DNA from 2 places in the Moritella sp. 36 genome. Region 1 is predicted to be linked to the other one. Evidence: predicted binding sites of a transcription regulator. Region 1 holds the regulator's gene; the other holds the start of a gene.
What was found. The regulator LexA, encoded in region 1, represses DNA repair genes until DNA is damaged. The targets are predictions, from matches to a motif close to TACTGTATNNNNATACAGTA.
Positions count from the first base shown of each region.

Region 2: ruvC (crossover junction endodeoxyribonuclease RuvC) is a predicted target of LexA. The motif match lies at 6,409-6,428, and genes of this name have one in related genera.

Region 1 is NZ_CP056120.1:4,819,573-4,832,215, reverse strand. Features, by position in the region: gene HWV03_RS21480 (glycosyltransferase family 4 protein) at 1-642, shown strand, start outside; gene HWV03_RS21475 (glycosyltransferase family 25 protein) at 711-1,478, opposite strand; gene glpE (thiosulfate sulfurtransferase GlpE) at 1,761-2,081, shown strand; gene glpG (rhomboid family intramembrane serine protease GlpG) at 2,090-2,938, shown strand; gene hldE (bifunctional D-glycero-beta-D-manno-heptose-7-phosphate kinase/D-glycero-beta-D-manno-heptose 1-phosphate adenylyltransferase HldE) at 2,956-4,377, shown strand; gene HWV03_RS21455 (flagellar basal body-associated FliL family protein) at 4,467-4,868, opposite strand; gene HWV03_RS21450 (chorismate--pyruvate lyase family protein) at 5,007-5,639, shown strand; gene ubiA (4-hydroxybenzoate octaprenyltransferase) at 5,658-6,518, shown strand; gene plsB (glycerol-3-phosphate 1-O-acyltransferase PlsB) at 6,637-9,075, opposite strand; gene lexA (transcriptional repressor LexA) at 9,273-9,896, shown strand; gene HWV03_RS21430 (STAS domain-containing protein) at 10,152-10,439, shown strand; gene HWV03_RS21425 (response regulator) at 10,449-10,811, shown strand; gene HWV03_RS21420 (chemotaxis protein CheA) at 10,814-12,643, shown strand, end outside.
Region 2 is NZ_CP056120.1:1,450,100-1,462,742, reverse strand. Features, by position in the region: gene pal (peptidoglycan-associated lipoprotein Pal) at 1-8, opposite strand, end outside; gene tolB (Tol-Pal system beta propeller repeat protein TolB) at 29-1,399, opposite strand; gene tolA (cell envelope integrity protein TolA) at 1,401-2,498, opposite strand; gene tolR (protein TolR) at 2,558-2,983, opposite strand; gene tolQ (protein TolQ) at 2,987-3,679, opposite strand; gene HWV03_RS06580 (hotdog domain-containing protein) at 3,666-3,944, opposite strand; gene ruvB (Holliday junction branch migration DNA helicase RuvB) at 4,122-5,129, opposite strand; gene ruvA (Holliday junction branch migration protein RuvA) at 5,147-5,767, opposite strand; gene ruvC (crossover junction endodeoxyribonuclease RuvC) at 5,868-6,389, opposite strand; gene HWV03_RS06560 (glutaredoxin family protein) at 6,647-6,874, shown strand; gene HWV03_RS06555 (cytochrome b562) at 6,967-7,374, shown strand; gene HWV03_RS06550 (DUF2750 domain-containing protein) at 7,438-7,830, shown strand; gene HWV03_RS06545 (alpha/beta fold hydrolase) at 8,170-8,976, shown strand; gene HWV03_RS06540 (ribonuclease H family protein) at 9,089-9,883, shown strand; gene HWV03_RS06535 (M15 family metallopeptidase) at 10,099-11,016, shown strand; gene HWV03_RS06530 (phosphate-starvation-inducible protein PsiE) at 11,054-11,467, opposite strand; gene fruA (PTS fructose transporter subunit IIBC) at 11,611-12,643, opposite strand, start outside.

The DNA of each region.
Region 1 (12,643 bases):
GTATGGAAAAATAAAGATAAGGTCGTCACTATTTATAAAGGGCATGATTTATCTTGGTATCAATCAGTGCCGGGTAACTTATCTGAATTTGGTATTCCTGAAGATGCTTTTGTTGCAATCGCAGTTGCAACAATTCGACCAAGCAAAGGGTTATCAATCCTTATCGAAGCTGTAAGTAAAGTGGCTCATTTAGATAATTTCCATTTGTTACTTGTTGGTTCAGGCATGGATAAAGACCCCTACTTAAGTGCAATTAAAAATTCGCCTTTAGCGGGTAGAATTCATTTAGCTGGATATCGATATGATGCACCAGAGTTAAGTGCTGCCAGTGATATATTAATTCAAGCTTCAATTAGTGGAGAAGGGCTTCCTCGCGCTGTCATGGAAGCTATGGGGTATGGTACACCGTCAATAGTAACAGAAACGGGCGGTAGTAAAGAGGTTGTTATTGAAGGTATAAATGGTTGCGTTGTACCAGTTAAAGATGCTCAAGCAATTGCGGATAAAATTGAATATCTTTACAACAATAAAGACTTAGTTCAAGACATGTCTAAAGTATGCAAGCATAAAATCGAAACTGAGTTTACATCAGAGAGAACGGTTTTAGAGCACATTGCGTATTTTGACAAAATGATTAGCTGAGTAGGGATACTTAGGTAATAAAGTGATAAATAGTTGCTTCGCTATAACTGTTTATCACTTTAAATTATTTATAAGTCTGGATTATTATATTTTGCTAAAAAAGCAACATTATGATGTCGATTTAAAAAGAATTTTTTAATTTGAATAAATTGACGTTGAAAAAAACGATTGTTACTCTTATTACGTTTGCCACCCGTGCTGTCAATATCACTTAACATATTTTCATCTTGCGCTGATACGAATGGTAGTAAGCAGAATATATGGATATTTTTTTCCCACCAATATTGTAAATCAGTATCAAAAGGTCTACCAAATCGTTCAGTTTTCACAAGCAGTTCTTTAGCAGCCTTATAGCTAATCACGGTAGCAGAAGCCCCTGTAACGACCTTCGTATAGGCGACTAAATCCATATCTATAAGTCGTTTTTGGTATATTACTTTTTGTTTTATTTCTTTACTGTTATAGCTGGCCAACTTAATATAATCCCATTCAAATGGGATAGCATTTATATTTTCTATTGCTTTATTTAGATCATCTCGCAAGATAAAGTCATCTTCAAACACAATGCCATAATCAAGCTCTTTATCTACAATTGCTTGCCAAGCTTTTCGATGACTGAGGTATGCACCAATTTCACCATCATTTAATTTTCGATAGAATAATTTATGATTTAAATCGCTACTATAGTGTGTGTGTTTTTCCGTTTTAGATAAGTCAGCACCGTAGACGGCTGGTATCCTTGTGAAAGATAAACCAGCAGCTTTTAACTGTTGAGCTGAGGTTTCTAAACGTGAGGTTGATTTATCCAGGTTGATAACAAATATTTCATTATTCATATTAGTTGCTCATAGTTTGCAAATCTTAAAATTAGTACTGTGATTAAATTAATCATTCACAATTGATATCTTCTATCATGATGTTGAATTTTATAAATATTAATGCGCGTTATATCTCGTTCCAGTCTTATTAATGCCTGTTTAGAATTGAAATATAACAGGTTTCACTTTGATGGGATAGCCACCTTTGTGGATGATAATGCTTAAAGAGTACATCAATATTTGGTATCTTTGTTCTTATAGCAAATTTTAGTTCTTAATATCACTAAAGATGAGAAAATAATGGATAGTTTCAAACATATTTCAATTAATGAAGTTCAGCAATTAGTCAGTGATAGTACAGGCGTTAAAATTGTCGATATTCGTGACCCTCAATCATTTACAGATGCACATATTGAAGATTCATTGCATCTCACTGACTCAGTGTTAGGTAACTTCATGCAGCAAACGGACTTTGATGTGCCTGTGGTGGTGGTTTGTTATCATGGGCGTAGTAGTCAAGGCGCGGCGCAATATTTAGTGGAACAAGGCTTTGAAAACGTGTACAGCATGGACGGTGGGTTTGAAGCTTGGCGTCGAGAATGTGCGTTTGTGACAAAATAGGTAATAGCATGATTGAGATTGGTGTAATTAATAATCCACGTATGGCGCAGGCTTTTGTAGATTATTTAGCAGTGCAAAAAATTGATGCGAAAGTCGCACAAACAGAAGACGGGTTTGCGATCTGTTTACCCGCGATGACCCATGTTGAAGTTGCATCACAAGAACTTGATATGTTTTTGGCTGACCCTTATCAAGATAAATACCAAGCAGCGTCTTGGGATGTTGCTGATACGCGTACGGCAAATTTTAGTTATGGTTCGGGTAATATGTTGTCCAACTTTTTGATACATGCAGGTAAAGTGACCCTCACTATTTTTACCTTGAGTGTGGTTGTCTTTGCCGCGATGTATTTTAGCATGTTGACACAAAATGAATTTATATATGCTGCGCTGCATTTTCCTTTTGATTTAAGTGTTTCCTCACTGAGTGAGGTTTGGCGTTTATTTACCCCTGCGCTCATTCATTTTTCAGTTTTACACCTGGTATTTAATTTATTATGGTGGTGGTATCTTGGTGGCCAAATTGAAAATAAGCTGGGCAGTAAAAAGTTATTACTGTTGTTTTTAGTTGCTGCGTTAATACCCAATATCGGTCAGTTTTTATTAGCAGGACCTAACTTTGGTGGTTTATCGGGTGTGGTTTATGCCTTGGTCGGTTATATTTGGTGGACAGGTTGGTTAGCGCCAACACAGGGTATTAGTTTACCCAAGCCTTATGTTGGTTTTATGCTGGTTTGGCTTGTGCTCGGCTTTTTCCCTATATTTGGTCTTAATGTTGCTAACGCTGCACATGTACTTGGTTTAATGGTTGGTTGTGGCCAAGCATTTTTAGACTATAAATTTAAATCTTCTAATTAGAAATTATCGAGAGAATAATGGAAATCATTTTACCTGACTTTAACAATTCAAAAATATTAGTCGTTGGCGATGTAATGTTAGATCGTTATTGGACGGGCGATTCGAGTCGTATTTCTCCCGAGGCGCCTGTTCCAATTGTTAAAGTGAATAATGTTGAAGATCGCCCTGGTGGTGCCGCTAACGTTGCGCTTAACCTTGCGGCTTTAGGTGCAAGTACAAAACTTTTAGGCTTAACGGGTAATGACGAAGCTGCACAAGCGCTATGCGGGAAAATGAATGCTGTCGATGTAATTTGTGATTTTTTGCAATTAGATGATTACCCAACTATCACTAAATTACGTGTATTAAGCCGTGGCCAGCAAGTGATTAGATTAGATTTTGAAGAATCTGTTGCGGCAGTCGATACCCAACCTTTAGTCGCTAAAACGATTGATAATTTTTCGGATTATTCAGTAATGATCGTATCGGACTATAACAAAGGCGCCTTGGTTGAGGTACAACAAATGATCCAAGCTGCAAAGCAACAAGGCGTTAAAGTTTTTGTTGATCCAAAAGGCTGTGATTTTGAAAAATATCGTGGTGCGACCTTATTAACGCCAAATTTATCGGAGTTTGAAGCGGTTGTTGGACATTGTAAGAATGAACAAGACCTTGTTGAGAAAGGTCGAAAATTAATTACTGAATATGATCTTGAAGCATTATTAGTTACGCGTAGTGAAAAAGGCATGACCTTAATTCGAGCTGAACAAGATGAGTTTCACCTTCCTGCATTAGCACAAGAAGTGTATGACGTGACAGGCGCGGGTGATACGGTTATCTCAGTATTAGCAGCTGCTGTATCAGCGGGTTCATCACTCGAAGAAGCTTGTGCATTGGCTAACGCGGGAGCAAGTGTTGTAGTTGCTAAAATTGGTACGTCGACGGTAAGCCCGATTGAATTAGCTAACTCTGTTTACGGCTCTCATGAAAGTGGGTTTGGTGTATTAAGCGAAGAGCAGTTAAAAATTGCGGTTAAATCAGCTAAGTTACGTGGCGAAGAGATTGTCATGACTAATGGTTGTTTTGATATTCTGCATGCGGGTCACGTGTCTTATTTAAATTCGGCACGTAAACTGGGGCAACGTTTAATTTTGGCGGTTAATTCTGATGCTTCTGTACGTGGGTTGAAAGGATCTGGTCGTCCGATTAATACTTGTGACCGCCGTATGACAGTACTTGCTGCTTTAGGTGCCGTTGATTGGGTTGTGGAGTTTGTTGAAGAAACACCAGAGCGTTTAATCTCTGAATTACTACCTGATGTATTAGTTAAAGGTGGTGATTACAAAGTGGAAGAGATCGCTGGGCATAAACAAGTTCTGGCGAATGGTGGCAAGGTTAATATCTTACAATTTGAAGACGGTTGCTCCACGACTGCGATCATTAATGCGATTAAACGTTAATGCTATTTAAAAGCATAAGTGCCTAGCTGATTGTATTAGCGATGTAAATTGATAAAAGGAGTAGGCTTAGCGGCTTACTCCTTTTTTGATTACATTAATATATATTTGGTAAATAATAGATTCTCAATAACGGCCTCACCACTTTCTTGTTTTAGTAAGCTGTTCACTTCATTTTGGATCATTTTTCTGATCTCTTCTCGGCCTGTGAGAGAGCGTAAATGTTGTGGTGATTGCTGACCGAGTAATGAAATTATTTTATCCCTGATCAAGGGCTCATGCTTTTCTATCACAGCTAAGCTTTTTTTATCTGCGAGCATAAATTCTATAGAGACACTGATGAAACCAATTTTGTTTGTTTCACTGGTATAGTTGGTAATAATATCCGGCTCTAAGCCGAAATAAATATACACCGGCTTGTGGTCGTTAGCAGATACGGCAGTGGAAGATACTGAGGCCATGATCATGCACAAGAGCCAGAATAATTTTTTCATTTACCGTATCCTTAGTTAAATGAGTCGTTAAAGTAGGTTGGTTGTGAGCCAGTATACTCACTTTCAAATGATTAATTAAATAAATCAGTTAACAACTTGTGTCCCTGCTTACAATCTTGGTCTGAATAGCAGATAATTATGCCTGATTTCGTTGTTGAAAAAGTAATTTATAATATGTCAGATAATATAAATAATACGCGTACTAGTGAGCAGACATTACCATGCTACCCCATCGGCTGTGATTCGAAGTGGTTATGGCCAACTATATTAGAAGAAAAATTATCTGCGAATCTTTATGATTGGCTCGTTGATACGGGGTCATTAACAGCTAGATTGAAGCAGCATTGTCAGACATTTACGGTTGAAATATTAGCGGAAGGTCATTATCAATTATCCGACGATGAAAAGATAAAATTAAACCTAACGGATAATTTAGGTTTTGTTCGTGAGGTACTATTAAAACTTGATGGGATACCTTGGGTTTTTGCGCGTAGCGTTATGCCATTAAATACGCTAACTGCACCGGGCGGTGAATTGGAAAAACTGGGGACCCGTTCATTAGGTAGCGTATTGTTTAACGCGCCAGATATGCAGCGTAGTGAAATTGAAATCGCTGAGTTTTATTCACATAGTAAAATATATTCATTATCTCACCTGTTTTCATCTCCCCCTAAAGCATCGCTATTCGGACGTCGCTCGTGTTTTCTATTAGGCGGGCAGTCATTACTGGTTTCTGAAGTGTTTTTACCTGATTCCTTAGCGTATAAATAATAAAAGGACGTTAACATTATGTCGTTCATGACATCAAAAATGAAAGATTACATACAGCTTACTCGTATGGATAAGCCTATTGGCACCTTGCTGTTATTGTGGCCAACGCTGTGGGCGCTGTGGATTGCTGCTGAAGGGGTCCCTAAATTAGATGTACTCCTCGTTTTTACATTAGGGGTTATTGTAATGCGTGCGGCGGGATGTGTGATTAATGATTTTGCTGACCGTCATGTTGATGGTCATGTAAAACGCACTGAAAATAGGCCGCTGGCTGCAGGGCGTATATCAAGCCGTGCCGCGTTGACGTTTTTCTTTGGTTTAACTTTGTTCGCATTTTTACTCGTCTTGACCATGAATACATTGACGATACTATTATCGTTTGTTGCTGTTGGCCTTGCCGCGTGCTATCCATTTATGAAGCGTTATACTCACCTACCTCAAGTTGTATTAGGCATGGCATTTGGTTGGGCTATTCCGATGGGGTTTGCGGCGCAATTAGATTCTGTACCGAGTTATGCATGGTTATTATTTGTGGCAAATATCTTATGGACAGTTGCTTACGATACCTTATATGCCATGGTTGATCGAGATGATGATTTGAAAATTGGCATTAAATCTACCGCAATTTTATTCGGTAAAAAAGATAAATTGATTGTAGGGTTATTACAATTGTCATCGTTATTATGTTTAGGCTTATTAGGTTGGTTATTGGTTTTACCAAGCGTGTTCTTTATTGGCTTAACAATCGTTGCTGGACTATTTATTTATCAACAATCTTTGATTGTGAATCGCGACCGAGAGTCTTGTTTTAAAGCATTTCTACATAATAATTATGTCGGTATGATTATTTTTGCGAGCTTATTTTTAAGTTATGTGTAACCCCTGAACAGGGGTTATCACAAATAAAAAAGGAGCTAACGCTCCTTTTTTATTACTTCCAATATGTAATGCCGGAAGGTAATGTCATTATAGTAATGATATCACCTCAAGTATGACGTTACTTGTTGTCACTAGACTGCTGACTAAGCATTACATCCGAGATTGTTTGCTTCACTTCAAGCGTGGTCAAGCTTCTGACTATATTCGCTAACTGACTAATTTTATCAGCTTTAGCTGTGCCTTCATCAGATAAGTAGTGCAGCTCTTGGAGTTTATTAATAAAGATAGCGAGTACTTTCTTATCAAAAAACTCTGGCGCACTCACACCATTTAGCGATGATAAACGTTCGGCAATTAACTGACTACGATCTTCGAGTAGGCTCTTTTCAATGACTTGGTTATGCTCTAATACGGTCAGTACAATCGCATAACGTTGTAGCGTTTCTTGGATGCTTGCAGCAAGCAGTCTTAGTGACATTAAGTGTTCGTTAACCGGTATAATGACATTGTCACTATTGACTATTAATCCCTGTGTCTGCATCTCAGTTAGCGTATCAGTGATACAATCATCTAATTCATCGTCTGAATATTTCAAAAACAATTCCGCTTGAATTAAGGGATAAAGCTGGCGAACTTTACCATTAATTTCTTCTACACTGGTCTGTGGTTTTTCTGTCACGATTGCCGCAATTAATGACGGTAGTGCAAACAGGTGTAAAATATTATTACGGTAGAAGGTTAATAGTACAGCTTGTTCATATGACATCGATAGCATTTGTCCTAAGCTATCTTCACGTACGGTGAATTTTTTCAGCGAGATCGCTTGGTCTAGAATCTCTTCTGCACTGTTTTCTGGTAAGGTACTAAATTCACTATACGGGTTGTTACGAAGTAATTTTAAGTAACTATCAATTTGCTTCACCAAAATTTCTCGGCTCAGAGCCTTATGTGGCGCGGCGTGTAAAATTACTGCGCAAATCGTTAAAGCATTTACCGCAGCGGCACTATTGATATTTATCATCACTTTATTCGCAAGATCGCGAGTTGTTTGGTTTAGCCATTTAGGCTGTTCTTCAACCGGCATATTCATATCATCACGCCAGTTTTCAACGTGTTGATTTAAATATTGGTTAAGGTTGATCGGTTCACCAAAGTTAACAAATGCTTGGCCATAATTTTTAAGCTTTCTGGCGATCCCAAATACTTGGAATATACTTTCCTTTTTCTTATGAGCCCCTGATAACTCTTTTACGTAGGTACTCACTTCCATCACATGATCGTAGCCTAGATATACCGGCACTAATGTAATAGGTCGGCTTTGTTCTCTTAACATCGCTTGTAATGTCATGTTAAGCATACCGGTTTTTGGTGGTAATAAACGTCCGGTACGGCTTCGGCCACCCTCAGTAAAGAATTCAACTGAATATCCTTTTGAGAATAATAAGCTTAGGTACTCTCTGAATACGGTTGCATAAAGTTTATTGCCTTTAAACGTACGACGTAAAAAGAATGCGCCGCCACGACGGAACATAGGGCCAGCAGGGAAGAAGTTAAGATTTATACCGGCGGCAATGTGTGGTGGGATCAAACCTTCATTGTAAATAACATAAGAAATAAGTAAGTAATCCATGTGGCTACGATGACAAGGCATAAATACAATTTCATGACCGTCGGCGGCAAGTTTACGCACTTGTTCGGCGTTATTAACTTTGATACCGCTGTAGATCTTATTCCATAACCAGCTCATAAAATTACTGGTGTTTTTTACGAGTTTATACGAAAAATCACTGGCAATTTCATCGATGTAATCATTGGCTCGCTTTTCCGCTTTTGTTGCTGAAATATTATGCTCAGCGATCTCAACTTGAATGGCTTTTTTAACTTCTGGATTACGCAGTAGTTGTTCAACAAGTTGGTAGCGGTTAGGTAGTTTAGGGCCTGATGCGGCTAATTTTTGACGACTGAAATGGATCTTAGCAACACGAATTAATTTCTGTACGATTTTTTCATCGGTGCCGTGCTGATCGGCCATGAAACGCAGTGATACCGGTTTGTTAAAACGAACCAAGTTATCTTTACGGTTAAGACCCACAATGATTGTTTTACGTAAACGGCTTGGTGAAATACTGTTTGCTAATGATAGTAGTGGTATTTGACCTTCTTTACCGGGGGCGCGTCCCCAAAACAATGCGACTGGCATCAATTGAATATCAAGGGCTTTATCATCTTTATGTAAGCGTAATAGCTGTTGGAATTCGTCAAAAAATACGTCAGTATCTTTTACTCGGCCGAAGAGGGGCGCTGGATTATCTAAGCAAACATAACTGGGAATGATGACCCCGTTCACTTTTATTGGTGTAAGCGGGTCGGGTAAGCCTCGTTCTTTACAAGCTCGCTGTAATGCCACGAGATCGGTCATCGATTTAGTTTTTAAAGCATAAACAATAGGACGTGTTAAATCTAGATTTAACGCATCAACGGGGTTATCTGGTACGTACTGAGATTTAACTAAGCCGTTAACGAAACTTCGACTTAACATTGACGGTGTTTGTTGCATAGGTGTTATCATTCTGTTGTATAAAGTGCGAGAGTGCTTGCTCCAATAATATCAGATGTGTAGCCATAAATCTGTGTTTCAGCGCCAGCAAACGATTAATTCATTATTATCCAGATATACTCAAGGCATATATTGCAAACTTGACAATACTGTATATAATTACAAGAAACTGTATATAAAACCAGTTAGGGTTCATGATGAAAGCATTGACACAAAGACAAGCAGAAGTATTTGAATTAGTTAAACAACATATTAAAAATACTGGTATGCCACCGACCCGAGCTGAAATTGCTAAGGAACTTGGTTTCCGTTCACCTAATGCTGCGGAAGAGCATTTAAAGGCATTAGCACGAAAGGGCCATATCGAAATTCTTGCGGGTACTTCTCGTGGTATTCGTTTGTTGGTTGATGCTGAGCAAGCCAGTAATGACAGTGGTTTACCTTTAATTGGGCAGGTTGCCGCCGGTGAGCCAATTTTAGCGCAAGAACATATTGAAGCACACTATAATGTTGACCCTTCAATGTTTACACCAACGGCAGATTTTTTACTGCGTGTACGTGGCGAAAGTATGCGTAATATTGGGATTATGGATGGCGATTTATTAGCTGTACATAAAACTAAAAATATCAGTAAAGGCCAAGTTGTTGTTGCGCGTGTTGACGATGAAGTAACTGTTAAGCGCTTTGAACAGCAGGGCTGTGAAATCTTACTGCACCCTGAGAATGATGAAATGAGCACAATTCGTGTTGATTTAAATTTCCAACATTTTGATATTGAAGGTGTCGCTGTCGGTATTATTCGTAATACCGATTGGATGTAATCACACCTTCTTACCCATCGAGCCTGAAGATAGATAGTAAATAATCCTATTGCTGACTATCTATCTTTATATTTCTTTTTTCATTTCTTATCCCCTATCTTTAAATTTAGAAATCGTTTTCAAATCTTGCTTTAACATCACAGTTCTGATCATCTTCTACCTATTAATTTTTTCTTTTCCTATACTCAACATGAGATATAAAAATAAATATTTAATTTGTTTGTCGGTACGCTGGTACAAATATAGGATTAGTTTATGGAACAATACGTTATTGCTATGACGTTGGATGATAAGATCGATGTTTCATCGATTTCCACTCTTAAAGTTATACTTGATCAGCTCCCCATTAAAGCGTCATCTCAAGTACTTGATGCGCGTAATGTGACTCACATAGACAGTGCCACTTGCCAATTATTTTATGCTTATTCTCAACATTTAATTACACATAATGCGACCCTCATTTTTCTATCTCCATCGGATAAATTTACGACTGTTGTTCAAGCTCTGGGGTTCGACGTATATTTTAATTACGCATCAGTATGAGGTGTTCTCATGAAACGAATATTAGCTGTAGATGACTCGGTATCCATTCGTGAAATGGTTCAATTTACCCTAAAGCAGGCTGGTTATCACGTCGATGCCGCCGTTGATGGTGTGGATGGATTAGAAAAAGCTAAAATGGGGAATTTTGATCTTATTATTTCTGATATTAATATGCCTCGGATGGACGGTATTAGCTTAATTAGCCAACTGCGTAATGAGCGAGCGTATAAATTTACGCCTATCTTAATGTTAACCACAGAATCGGGTAGTGATAAAAAGATGGCTGGTAAATCTGCTGGTGCGACTGGGTGGATCGTTAAACCTTTTAATCCTGAAAAGCTCATTGCTACCGTGCAAAAAGTATTGAGGTAAGCATGGATATCGATCTCAAACAATTTCAACAGGTATTTATTGAAGAATGTGTCGAAGGGTTAGAAGTGATGGAAACTGAATTGCTAAAGCTAACGCCTGGTGCAGTTGATAGCGAAGTGATTAATACGATTTTTCGGGTTGCTCATTCCATTAAAGGGGGCGCGGGCACATTCGGTTTTAATCAACTGACAGAATTTACTCATGTCGCAGAAACATTATTAGATGATCTACGCGCTGGGACTTTAGTCCTTACTGACGATCATATTAGTCTTTTTTTACAAACTGTTGATTGTTTAAGAGAGTGGGTCCAACTATTAGCCTGTGATTTAGAATCAATCCCTGACATTGTAGAAGAGCTTAAGTATCAATATAACCAATTTTTGCAAAGAGATATGAATCAACAAGCATTACCGAATGGTGATGAAATAGCGGTGACGGATGTTGCCGAATTAGCAACTAATGCACACGATGACGGTTATTGGTTAATTAATTTTATTCCCGGTCCGGATATTTTAAAACAAGGTAATGAGCCACGTTTAATCTTTGCTGAATTACAGGAGATGGGCGAGCTAAAAGTAACTCCCAAGATTGCGGACCTCCCATTATGGGAGGTGTTATTACCAGAAGATATTTATGTGAGCTGGGAACTTGAATTAATTAGCAACATCAGTGAATCGCAAATAAAAGAAATATTCGAATGGGTTGCAGATGACTCAACAATCATCATTATACATTCTAATACTTTCTCTAATTCAAAGGCAGAATATGGTAATACTGATCATGCTTTAGCCGAATCTGTGATGACTCCAGTTGTATCGAAAACAATAATGAATAACGCGCCGACTGAAATAAATTCAATTCGAGTATCAATCGATAAAGTTGATGCGTTAATCAATATGGTCGGTGAATTAGTGATCACCCAAGCGATGCTCGGTGAGCTTGGTCAGGATTTTTCTGCTGAGAGGCTACCTGAGTTTAAAAAAGGCTTGATTCAATTATCTCAGCATACCCGTGAGATGCAAGACAGTGTGATGAAAATAAGAATGTTGCCGATCCAATTCGCCTTTAATCGTATACCTAGAATGGTAAGGGATCTAAGTGGGAAATTAGGTAAAAACGTACTGCTTAGGATGCAAGGTGAAGAAACTGAGCTAGATAAAATTATGCTTGAAAAGATCTCTGACCCAATTATGCATCTCGTTCGTAACGCTTTAGACCATGGTATTGAAACCATCGGAGAGCGTAAATTGGCTGGTAAAAGTGACGTTGCTTGTTTGGGGATCACGGCATTTCATCAAAGTGGTGAAATTATTATTGAGATCCGCGATGATGGTCGAGGATTAAACAGAGCAAAAATTCATGCTAAAGCCATTGAAAACGGAATTGCTAATCAAGACCAGCATTATAGTAATAGTCAAATTGATGAATTAATTTTTGCACCTGGGTTTTCAACAGTGGAAACGATCAGTGACATTTCTGGTCGTGGCGTCGGCATGGACGTGGTGAAGAGAAACATTGAATCGCTTGGTGGTGATATTAAGGTTGAGTCTCATGATGGAGAGGGCAGTTGTTTTTCGATTCGCTTGCCATTAACGCTTTCTATTATGGATGGTCAACTAATCAAAATCGGTAATAAAACGTATATCTTACCTATTATGTCAATCATTGAGTCACTGCAGCTGAAAGATGGCATGGTGACTAAGTTGGCGGATCAAACTGAGGTCTTTAAATTACGTGATGAATTTATTCCTATTATTCGACTCTACCGAGTACTAAACCATGAAACGAGTTTAGAGCATATTACCGATGGACTATTAGTTGTGGTTGAAAGT
Region 2 (12,643 bases), 1.7 Mb from region 1:
AGTTGCATTTTCATTTTCCTATCAATAATTAATTCTTTTTAGATGTCAAGAAAGGTGACCACGCTGGTGATTTTACTTCTCCATCACTTGCTGGTAAAACCGCTTTAAAGCGCCCATCCATTGAGACTAACGATAATACCTGTTTTCCCTTAACAACCGTGCTGTAAATAACCATGCTGCCATTAGGCGCAATGCTTGGCGACTTATCAAGACGACCGTTAGTCAGTTTTTGAACATATCCATCTGACAAATCCTGCTTCGTTACACTATACTTACCTTTTTGCAAACTAACCATCACTAAATTTTCACCATCTGGAGTAATTGAAGGATTTAAGTTTGCGTTACCTTCAAAGGTCAGTCGTTTAATTTTCTTACTTGCTAAATTAACCTGATAAATTTGCGGACGCCCGCCACGTTCAGAGGTGAAAACAATCGACTTACCATCAGGCGTCCAGGTTGCTTCGGTATCAATACCACGATTTTTCGTCAACCTTTCCAAGTTTTTGGTTTTCAAATCGTAAGCATATACATCTGCTTGCCCAGATTTAGACAATATCATCGACAATTTCGAGCCATCAGGTGAAAAGACCGGGAAAATATTACTCCCTTTATATGGTTTGATTAGCTCACGTTTCTGTGTGACCAGATCATAAATCCAGATTTCATGTTTTTTGTCTTCCATACTCATATAAGCCAGTTTTTTACCAGTAGGGTCCCACGACGGTGACATAACTGGTTCTTTTGAGCGGAATAATATATGTTGATTCATACCATCATAATCAGAAATTAATAATTTAAATGGATATTTATCATCATAATTAATAGCGACATAAGCAATACGCGTTAAGAATGCGCCACGGGTACCGGTCAGACTTTCAAAAATATAATCGCTTAAACGATGTGAGATATGACGAGGACGACGAGTCGAGAAATTACCTTTCAAATTAAGCTTAATATGATCGGTATTTTTAACTAACTGATCATCAATTTTTTGTGGCGTTTGATTTTTAAAACCAGATAACACATTAATGAGTTGGAAATGGATCTGTAAACGGCCGTCTTGTAGTGGTTTTATTGTACCGATCACGATTGCTTCGACACCTGCTTCTTTCCAGGCTGCATAATCAACGGCACTTTCTGTTGCTGGTGTTTGTGGCATTAAGCGGCGTTCCAGTGGAGAAAAACGACCACTATTACGTAAATCATCCGCGATAATACTAGCGAAATCAGTCATGTCTTTTGGTTTAGGCTGTGCACCTAACCACTTAAACGGAACGACTGCGACAGGTCTGGCACTGTTTGTGCCTTCTGTAATGACAATTTCTAATGCCGCATGCGCGATTTGTATCTGCATTAGACACACAATAAAGAAAGATAAAAATCGTTTAGTTATACTCATATTAAATCTCTGGTCTAAAAATCAAATTAATTTTTTTAAGTTCTTTCGCAACATCTGGATCCGGTGACATAGGCAGCGAACCAGCCTTATTCACGGCACTAACCCCAGCTCTACACACAGCAGTGTCTCCACCACCACTTGTAACACTTAATACCAAGCCAGAATTGGATAAAATAATTTTCAATAAACAAGACTTACCTTTCATCGTATCACTGGTTAACATATTGCGTTGGATCGAATTTTTAATTCGCGCTGTATATTTATCAACTTCACTTAATACTTCTTGCTGACGTACTGCATCGAGTTGTTGTATTTCACTATCTAACTCAGATGCAAATTCAGCTTCGATCTGCTCTTGCATCAAACGCTCTTGCCTTTCTCGTTCGATTTTAGCTAAACGTTGACGCTCTTTTTCTGCCGCTTTACGTTTTTGTTCTGCGACACGCTTACGTTCTTGTTCAGCTTTAAGCTTGGCTTCTTCTGCTTTTTTACGTTTCTTTTCGGCAACAATAGCAGCCTGACGTTTACGTTCTTTTTCTTCGGCTGCTTTACGTTTTTTATCTGCGGCGGCAGCGGCTTGTTCAGACTTTTTACGCTCTAACTCTTTCTTAGCACGTTGTTGCTCTGCTTTCTTCGTTGCTGCTTCGGCACGTTTACGTTCTTCAACTTTCTTCAAACGTTGTTTCTCAGCTTTAAGTGCAGCAACTTCAGCTCGTTTACGTTCAACTTCTTTTTCGGCGCGCTTGGTCTCAGCTCGTCTTGCTGCTTGTTCTGCTTTTCGCTGATCATTTTTTGCTTTTACAATTGCAGCTTCTTTTTGTCGACGTTCTTCATTAAGCTTTTTAATACGCTCTTCCGCTTGCTGCACACGTTGCTGTTCTTTTCTGCGTTTGTCTTGCTCGGCACGTTTAATCCGGTCAGCATGTTGCTTTATCGCTTGCTCACTTACAACGACAGCTTGGATAGCTTGCACTTTTGGCTTTGCCTGTTGTTTTAATGGTGTCGAGGTTGCATTTAGACCCAGTAACACGAGAAGTACAACATGCAGTGCGACCGAAATAATAATAGCCACAGAGTACTTAGACTGATTATCCTTCATCTTTATTTATACCCTACCCTTAACTCTTAACTACTCTTAATTACTTTTAAATACTTACGCTACTCGACTGGATCTGTCATTAATCCAACAGAAGGTGCGCCAGCCTGTTGTAACACAACCATTAAACTGATCACTTGTGCATACGCCACAGAGCCATCACCTTTAACGACAACAGGTGTGTCCGGCTGTAATTTTAAATGAGCTGCAACTAACGTCGCTAAATCATCGGGCGACATTGGTGACTTATCACCATCCCCCACATCAAGGTAATATAAACCATCTTTATCAACAGAAGCGACAATGGGTGGCTTACTGTCTTGTGATAACGCTTCAGCTTGTGCTTGTGGTAGATCCACAAGCACACCTTGAGTCACTAACGGGGCTGTCACCATAAAAATAATAAGTAGTACCAACATGACATCGATATACGGTACTACGTTAATTTCCGCTACAGGTCGTCTGCGCTTACGTTGATAAGGCTGCATCGCTTAATCCTGTGTTTTTTTAGCCAAAGTCTGGCGATGTAAAATACTCGAAAACTCTTCCATGAAATTAGCGTAATTATTTTCAATTTTCATCACTTGATCAGAAAATCGATTATAGGCAATAACAGCTGGAATCGCTGCGAACAGGCCCATCGCAGTTGCAATCAGCGCTTCGGCAATACCCGGTGCAACCATCGCCAATGTTGCTTGCTGCACAGCGCCTAATGCAATAAATGAACTCATAATACCCCAAACCGTACCAAACAGACCGATATAAGGACTAATTGAGCCTATTGTAGCGAGATTATTTAAGTTAGTTTCAAGGTCGTCAACTTCACGGGATAAAGCAACCCGCATCGTACGATAACTGCCATCCATGATTGCATCGGTATTTTCTTGAACAGTATTATGAATACGCACATATTCTTTAAAACCAGAGTGGAAAATTAACTCCATACCCTGAATATTATTCTTTCGCGATTCGCTTTCTTTATACAATTTAGATAAATCGATACCAGACCAAAATCTATCTTCAAATCGTTTCGACGCTTCATTGGCTTGCTTCAATGCTTTTGAGCGATGAAGAATCATTGCCCATGATGCTACGGACATGGAAAGCAGTAATAACATCACTGCTTTTACCAATAGGCTAGCTTCCCAAAAAAGTTCAAAAAATGAAATATCAGCAGCTTCCACTGGTTAGTTTCCTTATAATTTCTGTAGACATCGCACACGGTTTCTTATGTGATAATTGAATGCATGCCACTTTAACGGTTAATTCTGACAGTAACTTACCATTTTCATGATAGATACACTGAGAAAAGACCAACGATGCGCGTTTTAGTTCCTTAATATGTGACTTTATAATTAATAAATCATCAAGAAATACCGGATAACGGTAATCGATGTCTATTTTACGTACGACAAAGACTATCAGTATTTGTATCTTCGAAATAAACACGCACGTTGAATGCACTTTCTACTATATCATTTTGCATTATTCTAAAACCCATATCTTTAAACACTATTACTCTAACTTATAACGCTACAATCTAAGATTTGACGCTATAAGTTCAATAATATACCTGACAAAAATAAGATATGAAATTGATTTAATGTGAAGAGTACATTTCAGCCGTTATTTTTCTGGATAATCAAAGCCTAAATGCAGATAAGCACGTGGTGTCGCAATACGTCCACGCGGAGTGCGCTGTAAAAAGCCTTGCTGTATAAGATATGGTTCAAGTACGTCCTCAATGGTTTCGCGCTCTTCACCAATAGCCGCAGCAACGTTATCCAAGCCAACAGGACCGCCTGAGAAAGTATCGACAATGGCAATAAGTAACTTACGGTCCATGTAGTCGAATCCACAAGTATCAACATCTAACATGCTTAACGCCGCAGACGAGATTTCGGCATCAATATCACCATTGTGTTTTACTTCAGCATAATCACGTACACGACGTAATAAGCGATTAGCAATACGAGGTGTACCACGTGAACGTCTCGCTATTTCTAACGCGCCCGCACTATCCATATTCAGCCCTAAGCAATTTGCCGAGCGTAATACGATATCTTGTAAATCTTCAACCTTATAAAATTCAAGGCGCTGAACAATACCAAAACGATCACGTAACGGTGATGTTAGTGAACCAGCTCGAGTCGTCGCTCCGATAAGCGTAAACGGGGGTAAATCAAGCTTGATCGAACGTGCTGACGGGCCTTCACCAATCATAATATCTAATTGGTAATCTTCCATTGCAGGATATAAAATTTCTTCAATCGACGGGTTTAAACGATGAATTTCGTCAATAAATAGTACGTCATGGGGTTCTAAGTTAGTCAGTAATGCAGCAAGATCACCTGCTTTCTCGAGCACTGGTCCAGAGGTAGTTTTAATACTCACCCCCATTTCGTTTGCCACAATATTTGCTAATGTGGTTTTTCCGAGTCCTGGAGGACCGAAAATTAATAAATGGTCCAGTGCATCATCACGACGTTTACTGGCTTCAATAAAAATTTCCATTTGATTACGTACATGGTCCTGGCCTTGGTAATCTAACAACATTTTTGGTCGGATAGCACGGTCTATCACTTCTTCTTCACGGACGGTACCGCTAGAAATTAATCGATCAGCTTCAATCACTAAAGTAACTTCCTAAATTAATTCTGTAAGGTTGCACGCAATGACAAACGAATGATATCTTCACAACTCATACTTGGCTGTGCAACTTGCTTGATCATCTTCGCTACTTGCGCAGGTTTATACCCTAAACCAATCAAGGCGTCTTCCGCTTCTTCAATCGCATTCGATGACGTATTACCATAACCTTGTAATTGTGCTTTATCTGCTTCAGGGGTAAACAAATCTTGAGTCACCCAGTTTTTTAGACGGTCACGCATTTCGACCAATAAACGTTCCGCAGTCTTTTTACCCACACCCGGTAATTTAATTAGACTGTTAATATCATCATGTTCAACACAGTGTGCAAATTGATTTGCTGTCATACCCGATAAGATAGCCAACGCCAGCTTAGGGCCAACACCATTCACTTTAATTAACTCTCGGAACATCAAGCGTTCCATTTTATTATTAAAGCCGTAGAGTAATTGTGCATCTTCTCGAACCACAAAGTGAGTGTAAACGATCACTTCGTTATCAACATCGCCAAGCTCATAAAAGCAGCTCATCGGCAGTTGAACTTCATAACCAACCCCATTCACTTCAAGTAAAATTTCTGGTGGTTGCTTTTCTAATAGAGTGCCACGTAAACGTCCAATCACAATTATTTTCCAACATTTTTTTTAAAATATAATGTTCACAAGGATAATAAAATACTGGTTAAATATCCAGATCATTTATTATTTCGGTTCACTTAATAGGTTAATTATAACGTCCGCGGGCTGTACCTTTGACTTTACCAGCCATATTAATCAAGGTGCGTAAACTCTGGGCATGACATAATGCGACAGCGAGCCCATCAGCAGCATCGGCTTGTGGCGTGCCTGGCAGTTTAAGTAGATTGACAACCATTTGCTGTACTTGTTCTTTATCAGCACCACCGTTACCCACTACCGCTTGTTTGATCTGACGGGCAGTATATTCCCCGACTTCTAAGTCATTCGACACCGCAGCGACAATAGCTGCGCCACGGGCTTGGCCCAACTTTAATGCTGAGGCCGCATTTTTACCCATGAACACATCTTCAATAGCAAATTTATCTGGTTGAAATTGAATGATAATTTCACTGACTCCCGCATGGATCTGCTTTAAGCGCTCAGGTAATGTATCACCTGATGTACGAATACAACCACTGCCTAAATATTGGAACTTACCGTGTATATGTTGGATCACACCGTATCCAGTTATCCGGGAGCCCGGATCAATGCCAAGAATAATACTCATACTTTATTATCTTCAATTATCATGTTTATAATTACAGTATACCTGTACATAAGCCTGAAACCTAAACCCTGTACCTTATCCATACTCCATTAAAATAACGCGTATAAATTAAACAGTTAAAACCGCACATCATCACCTTATTATTCCATCATGTTGTAAAGAAGTGTATTTCAAATCATTTGCTCATATTGATACATTGTGAATCAGTGTTAGCTTGGTATAATGCGCCTTTTTATAATCAACCTTGTGGGGCTAAAATGAAAAGAGTCGTATTATATACGCAAAAGAAGTGTCCAAATTGCGATACGGCAAAGCGCTACCTAGATGAAAAGAAAATACCTTACCGTTTATGCAGCGTAAATGAACCACGTGGCAGTAAAGAATTAGCCGCTATTGGTGGCCGAGGCGTACCAACACTTAAAATTGGTGACCAAATTCTGCGTGGTTTCTCAATTAAATCATTCGAAAATATGTATCGCGGTTAATCCCCCATACAAACCTGACTGTTATTACACTCGTAATTATACGCTAGGTGTTATTAACAGCAGCATTTAATCATTATCTATGGATATAAATCATGAAGAATCGTTTTGCTCAGCTAAGCCTTATCATCAGCTTATTATTTTCTACATTGGTCAACAGTGCCGAAATAGACAGTATCGATCTTAAAGTTACCATGAAACAAATGAGATTAGCGTATACTCAAGCAATGAAAACAACATCTGCTGATGAGTTTTCTACTCGCATTGATGAAATGAGTAAAATGCTTGCCGTAGCACAGAGCTATAACTTTTCACCTGACCGTGCAGAGATGTCAAATCAAGGTTTAGATAAAGTAGAATCAATACTGAATAGCATTCAACAATCCGATATAACAGACGAAAATCTCGCCGTTGCGAAAGCTAAATTAGAAGACGTTGATAGCTTAAGAAAAGAATACCACAAGAAAAGTAAGCCAAGTATTTGGCAGCTCATCTTTGGTTAATAAACAATTACATGTTGGTGATGACTATTACCGTCATATTAGTAAAAATTAGGAACAGATTACATGTCAAACACGCTCGACGAGAACCAAATAGCAACAATTCAAGCTTACGATGAAGAAAAACGCCTTAGCTATTTATTAAAAGAAGTAACAAGCGAACGTAAAATCTGGATCTTAACGGATGAACACGGTTGTGTAATGCTAAATAACGATGACGAAGATTGTGTGCCAGTATGGCCTAACGCAGAGTTTGCACAATCTTGGGCGACTGGTGAATGGGAAAACTGTAAAACAGAATCTATTTCATTAGCTAAATGGCAAAGCCGTTGGACATCGGGTTTAATGGATGATGACCTAGCTATCGTTATCTTCCCAAATCTTGATGACGAAGGTCTTATTATGTTCCCTGACGAATTTGATATGGCATTACAGAAACAAGCGAAAAAAAAGCGTTAATAACAGTTTATTAAAAAGCATGCCAACATTAAATGGCTGGTATGCTTTTTGATTTCTGCCATTCATTCATTCTAATCGCCGTCTACTCTTTCCTACCGACCACTTAAATATTATTATTTTTGATAGCACTAAGTTAAATTAATGTTATTTTATTTACCTCCAATCTAAGGTATTGTTTTATATTCCCTCTGCAATCGGCCAAACGATATGATTTCCAACAAGCTAAAATTATTCATTATTTACATATGTTTTTCATTATTAACAGGCTGCTCGATTGTTCGCTGGAAAATAGACTCAGATGAAGATAGCTTAAAATCTGTAGGCTTTGAGCAGCACCAGATGAGTTTAAAAGAAGGTGGTTCACTGAGTTATTGGCGTGGAGGAGAAGGACAGCCACTATTACTGCTTCATGGATTTGGTGGCAATGCCGTCACGACATGGCAAAAAGAAATGCTGGCACTCAGCAAAGATTATGATGTTATCGCACCAGACCTCGCTTGGTTTGGTGACTCTTTTAGCGCAGGTGAAGCTAACCTCACAACAGAAACACAAGCAATATGGCAGTTAGTCAATCAATTACAGCTTGATAATGTCAATATTGCTAGTATCTCTTATGGCGGCTTTATCACCTTCAACATGCTCAATAACACTCAAGATAGCCGAATTAGCAAAGCCATCATCATCGCTAGTCCAGGTCCCTACTTCAGTGATGATGATCTTGCCGCGTTAAACAAACGCTTTGCAGTCGATAAACCAGAGGACTTCTTTATACCAAAGAACAGCTATGAGTTGCGCCGTTTATTTGGTGGTATTTTTGTTGAACCTAAAATGATGCCCGACTTTATTGCAGACCAAATCTATCAAACTTACTTTGCGACTTGGCATAAACAGAAAATAGCCATGATCCAATCATTACCTGCCGATCGAGATGCTTTACTCGAGGCGCCAGTATCATCAACACCAACATTGCTCATTTGGGGTGAAAAAGATCGTATCTTTCCTGTTGAACATGGCATCTACCTGAGTAAAAAGATACAAGCGCCCCTTATTGTTATACCCGACACGGGTCATGGGGTCACGAATGAACAACCCGACTTGGTCGTACGCCTAATTAAAACATTTATCGAAAATGAAAAAAAACAATAAATAGCCCGCTTAATAACGCATAAATTGTGTACAAGGCTATGGTTATAGTTGGTAATTTGGCTTAAGGCATTTATTATTTAGGCATTAAACTTTAAGAGTATTAAATTAAGTTATGAGTAAAAAACATTACGTAGTATGGAAAGGTGTGAAGACTGGTGTATTTGATAATTGGTCTGAAACTAAAGCACAGATTGATGGCCGCAGTGATGCACAATATATGGGCTTCCCGTCAAGAGAAGAAGCAGACCAAGCATTCTCCTCAACCTATACTCGCGCATTAATGAAACGCTCATTAGCAAAAGAAGGTGCGACAGGTTCAGGAGTTAAACCAAAAGCAGCACGCCCTTCAGGTGCATCTAAGTCCATTCTATCAACACCACCACAAGTTGCAGATCTCAACATTTACTGTGATGGAGCTTGCTCTCCTAACCCAGGTAAATCGGGTACAGGCATGGCTGTTTATGAAAAAGATAAGCTGGCACAATTATGGTACGGCTTATACGAAGCTAACGGAACGAACAACTCAGCAGAATTAAATGGCTTATTAGTTGCCTTCCGCTTTGCAGCCTCACACATAGAAAAAGGTAAAACAGTACAGGTATTATCTGACTCTAGATACTCAATTGATTGCATCACTAAGTGGGCGAAAGGTTGGAAAAATAAAGGCTGGAAACGTGGTAAGAATGAAGAAATTAAAAACCTAGCCATTATTCAACAATGCTTTAGTTTGTACGAACAATTAAAATCCAATTTAATTATTTCCCATGTTAAAGGCCATGCAAATATCGAAGGTAATGAACTATCAGACCGTATGGCGGTATTAGCACGTACCCAACAAGAACCTAAGTTTGTGCAATATACGACCAGTATTAACATTGCCGAAATCCTTGCAATGCCATCAGGCTAGTAGCCCAACTAAGACTAAGTTATATCTACATCTTAGCTAATGATAGAGAAACAAGCTGACGATATACCTCAGCTTATTTCTCTCATTCTTCCCTATTTTTATAAGTACGTGACATACCCAACAGAGTAATTAATCATGAATAAAATCATAACGTATTTACATTTACACGATACACGTTAAGATGATAAAAAACATGACTAAATGGATGGAAACGTATGTCAACATATTGGTTTAAAACATTAATCCCAGCGCTAATCTGCAATTCTCTATTACCAGTCTCGGCTGCAAATATAACGGAAATCTCAGGCAAAGACTGCCGCGCAATGACAGATGCGGGCGTTATGTCCTCAGCTGCTCCTGTACAGTGCGATCGTTTAAGACAAGTACAATTCAAGTATATCGATTTTCAGGGTCAGCAGCATAATAACGGTTCAATTGTCGTCATGGATGCTGTATCGCCTTACGTCGCGGCTATTTTTGAACGTTTATATGAATTAGAATTTCCCATCAATAAAGCACAACCAATACGTCATTACCAAGGTGATGATGACCTATCAATGGCGGATAATAATACATCTGCATTCAATTACCGACCTATCGCAGGTAAGCGTTCACTATCGATTCATGCATATGGTTTAGCTATTGATATTAACCCAAAACAAAACCCGTTCGTTGAGTTTGATGAACAAGGTAGCGCAAGCTTTAAGCCAAAAGATGGATCTCAATACACTAACAGAATGAAATTTAGATACGGTAAAGATGAGCGCCGAGGCTTCGCTGAAGATGTCATCACTACCTTTGCTGATAATGGTTTTTTCTATTGGGGTGGTTTTTGGAATACACCAATTGACTATCAGCATTTTCAAGTCAGCCGTAATATGGCCAACTTGATGTCGGTTATGCCAGCGGATAATGCCAGCCAGTTTTTTGATAATTATGTAACCTGGTATCAATCATGTAAGGCGAGCTACCCTAAAGCTTATACGCAGCATAAAGTGAACGACTATGTACATTATTTAGAAACCAAGCTAAATAGTGAATCACTCAGTAAAACTTTTAATCAGTCACCAGAAAAAGTGATCGCGGCAATAAAACTACCGCTACAAGTTTCACCTATTTGCGTAAAAGATTAGAGCGCTAAGAAATTAAAGACCCCTACTAAGGCTGTTGTTATTCGTCACCTAATGCTTTATAAGGCCAATAGAAGTGGCCAGCACGGATAATAACGGTCGATAAAGCTAATATTAATGCAGCAACCGATAACCAAACGACATCCACACTCTGTAGTTCTTTCATTCCTAACGTAATATAGCGAGCAATTGCCATGATTGCGATATAGATAGGATAGCGAACTGGGATCTTACCATTAACAACAAATTGCTGGACCATGGCGAGTACTTCTAGATAGATAAACATTAACAAAATATCCGTTAATTTTACCGTTTGTTCTTCATAAACATGATAAAAATCATTTGCCATCGCGTAAATTGTCGCCATAGTAATTAAAACAAGCAACACAGCTTCGATATAACTAAACATTTTTAAAAATACGTGACTAAACTTTTTTGGTAAATGTGATGGCATATTAACTCCGAGTCCAAATGCACTAATACTGGATGTAAACAGTCGCCACTAATATACTCGCTATTACAGATAAATCATATGCCTCTATCGTTTATGTAAAAAGCCAGCTTAAGCTGGCTTTTAATTAACATAAAGGCAATGAACTATGCTGTCGCAGCTTCAGTGTTATCTGATTTTTTAAGTACCGCATAGCTAATGCCTGTCACAAGTGTACCCGCCACAATCGCGACTAAATACATAAATACAGGTGTAATCGCGTTTGGAATTAACAGAACAAATAAACCGCCATGTGGTGCCATTAATTCAGCGCCAAACAGCATAGATAATGCCCCCGTTAACGCACCTCCAGCAATACAGCTAGGGATAACACGCATTGGATCGCGCGCCGCAAACGGAATCGCACCTTCAGAAATAAAGCATAAGCCTAAGACGAACGATGCTTTACCCGCTTCCTGCTCACTGTTATTGAATTTACGTTTTGCAAGGAAAGTTGCCAGACCCATACCTAACGCAGGCACCATACCCGCAGCCATCACAGCGGCCATCGGCGCATAGGTTTGCGATGCTAATAAACCTACACCAAAGGTATACGCGGTCTTGTTTACTGGACCACCAAGGTCGAAGCACATCATACCACCAAGAATAATACCCAGTAGCACGGCGTTAGCCGAACCCATATTATTCAAAAACTCCGTTAATGCGTTCATTGCAGCTGAAACCGGCCCACCGACAACATAAATCATCACTAAACCAGTGATTAACGACGCTGCTAATGGAATGATTAAGATAGGTTTCAGTGCTTCCATTGATTGTGGCAACTGTACCTTTTCTGCGATTAACTTAGCCGTATAACCAGCAAGGAAACCTGCAACAATACCACCTAAGAAGCCAGCGCCCGTTGAACTTGCTAACATACCACCAATCAAACCTGGCGCAAGGCCCGGGCGATCCGCAATAGAAAAGGCAATAAAGCCCGCAAGTACTGGGATCATAAGCGCAAAAGCCGAACCACCACCAATCGTCATTAACGCGGCCGCTAGTGTACCCTCTTCTTTAAATGCTTCGATACCAAATACAAATGACAACGCGATAGCCAAACCACCCGCAACAACTAACGGTAGCATGTGTGAAACACCTGTCATTAAGTGTTTATAAACACCTGTTTTTTCGGTGCTG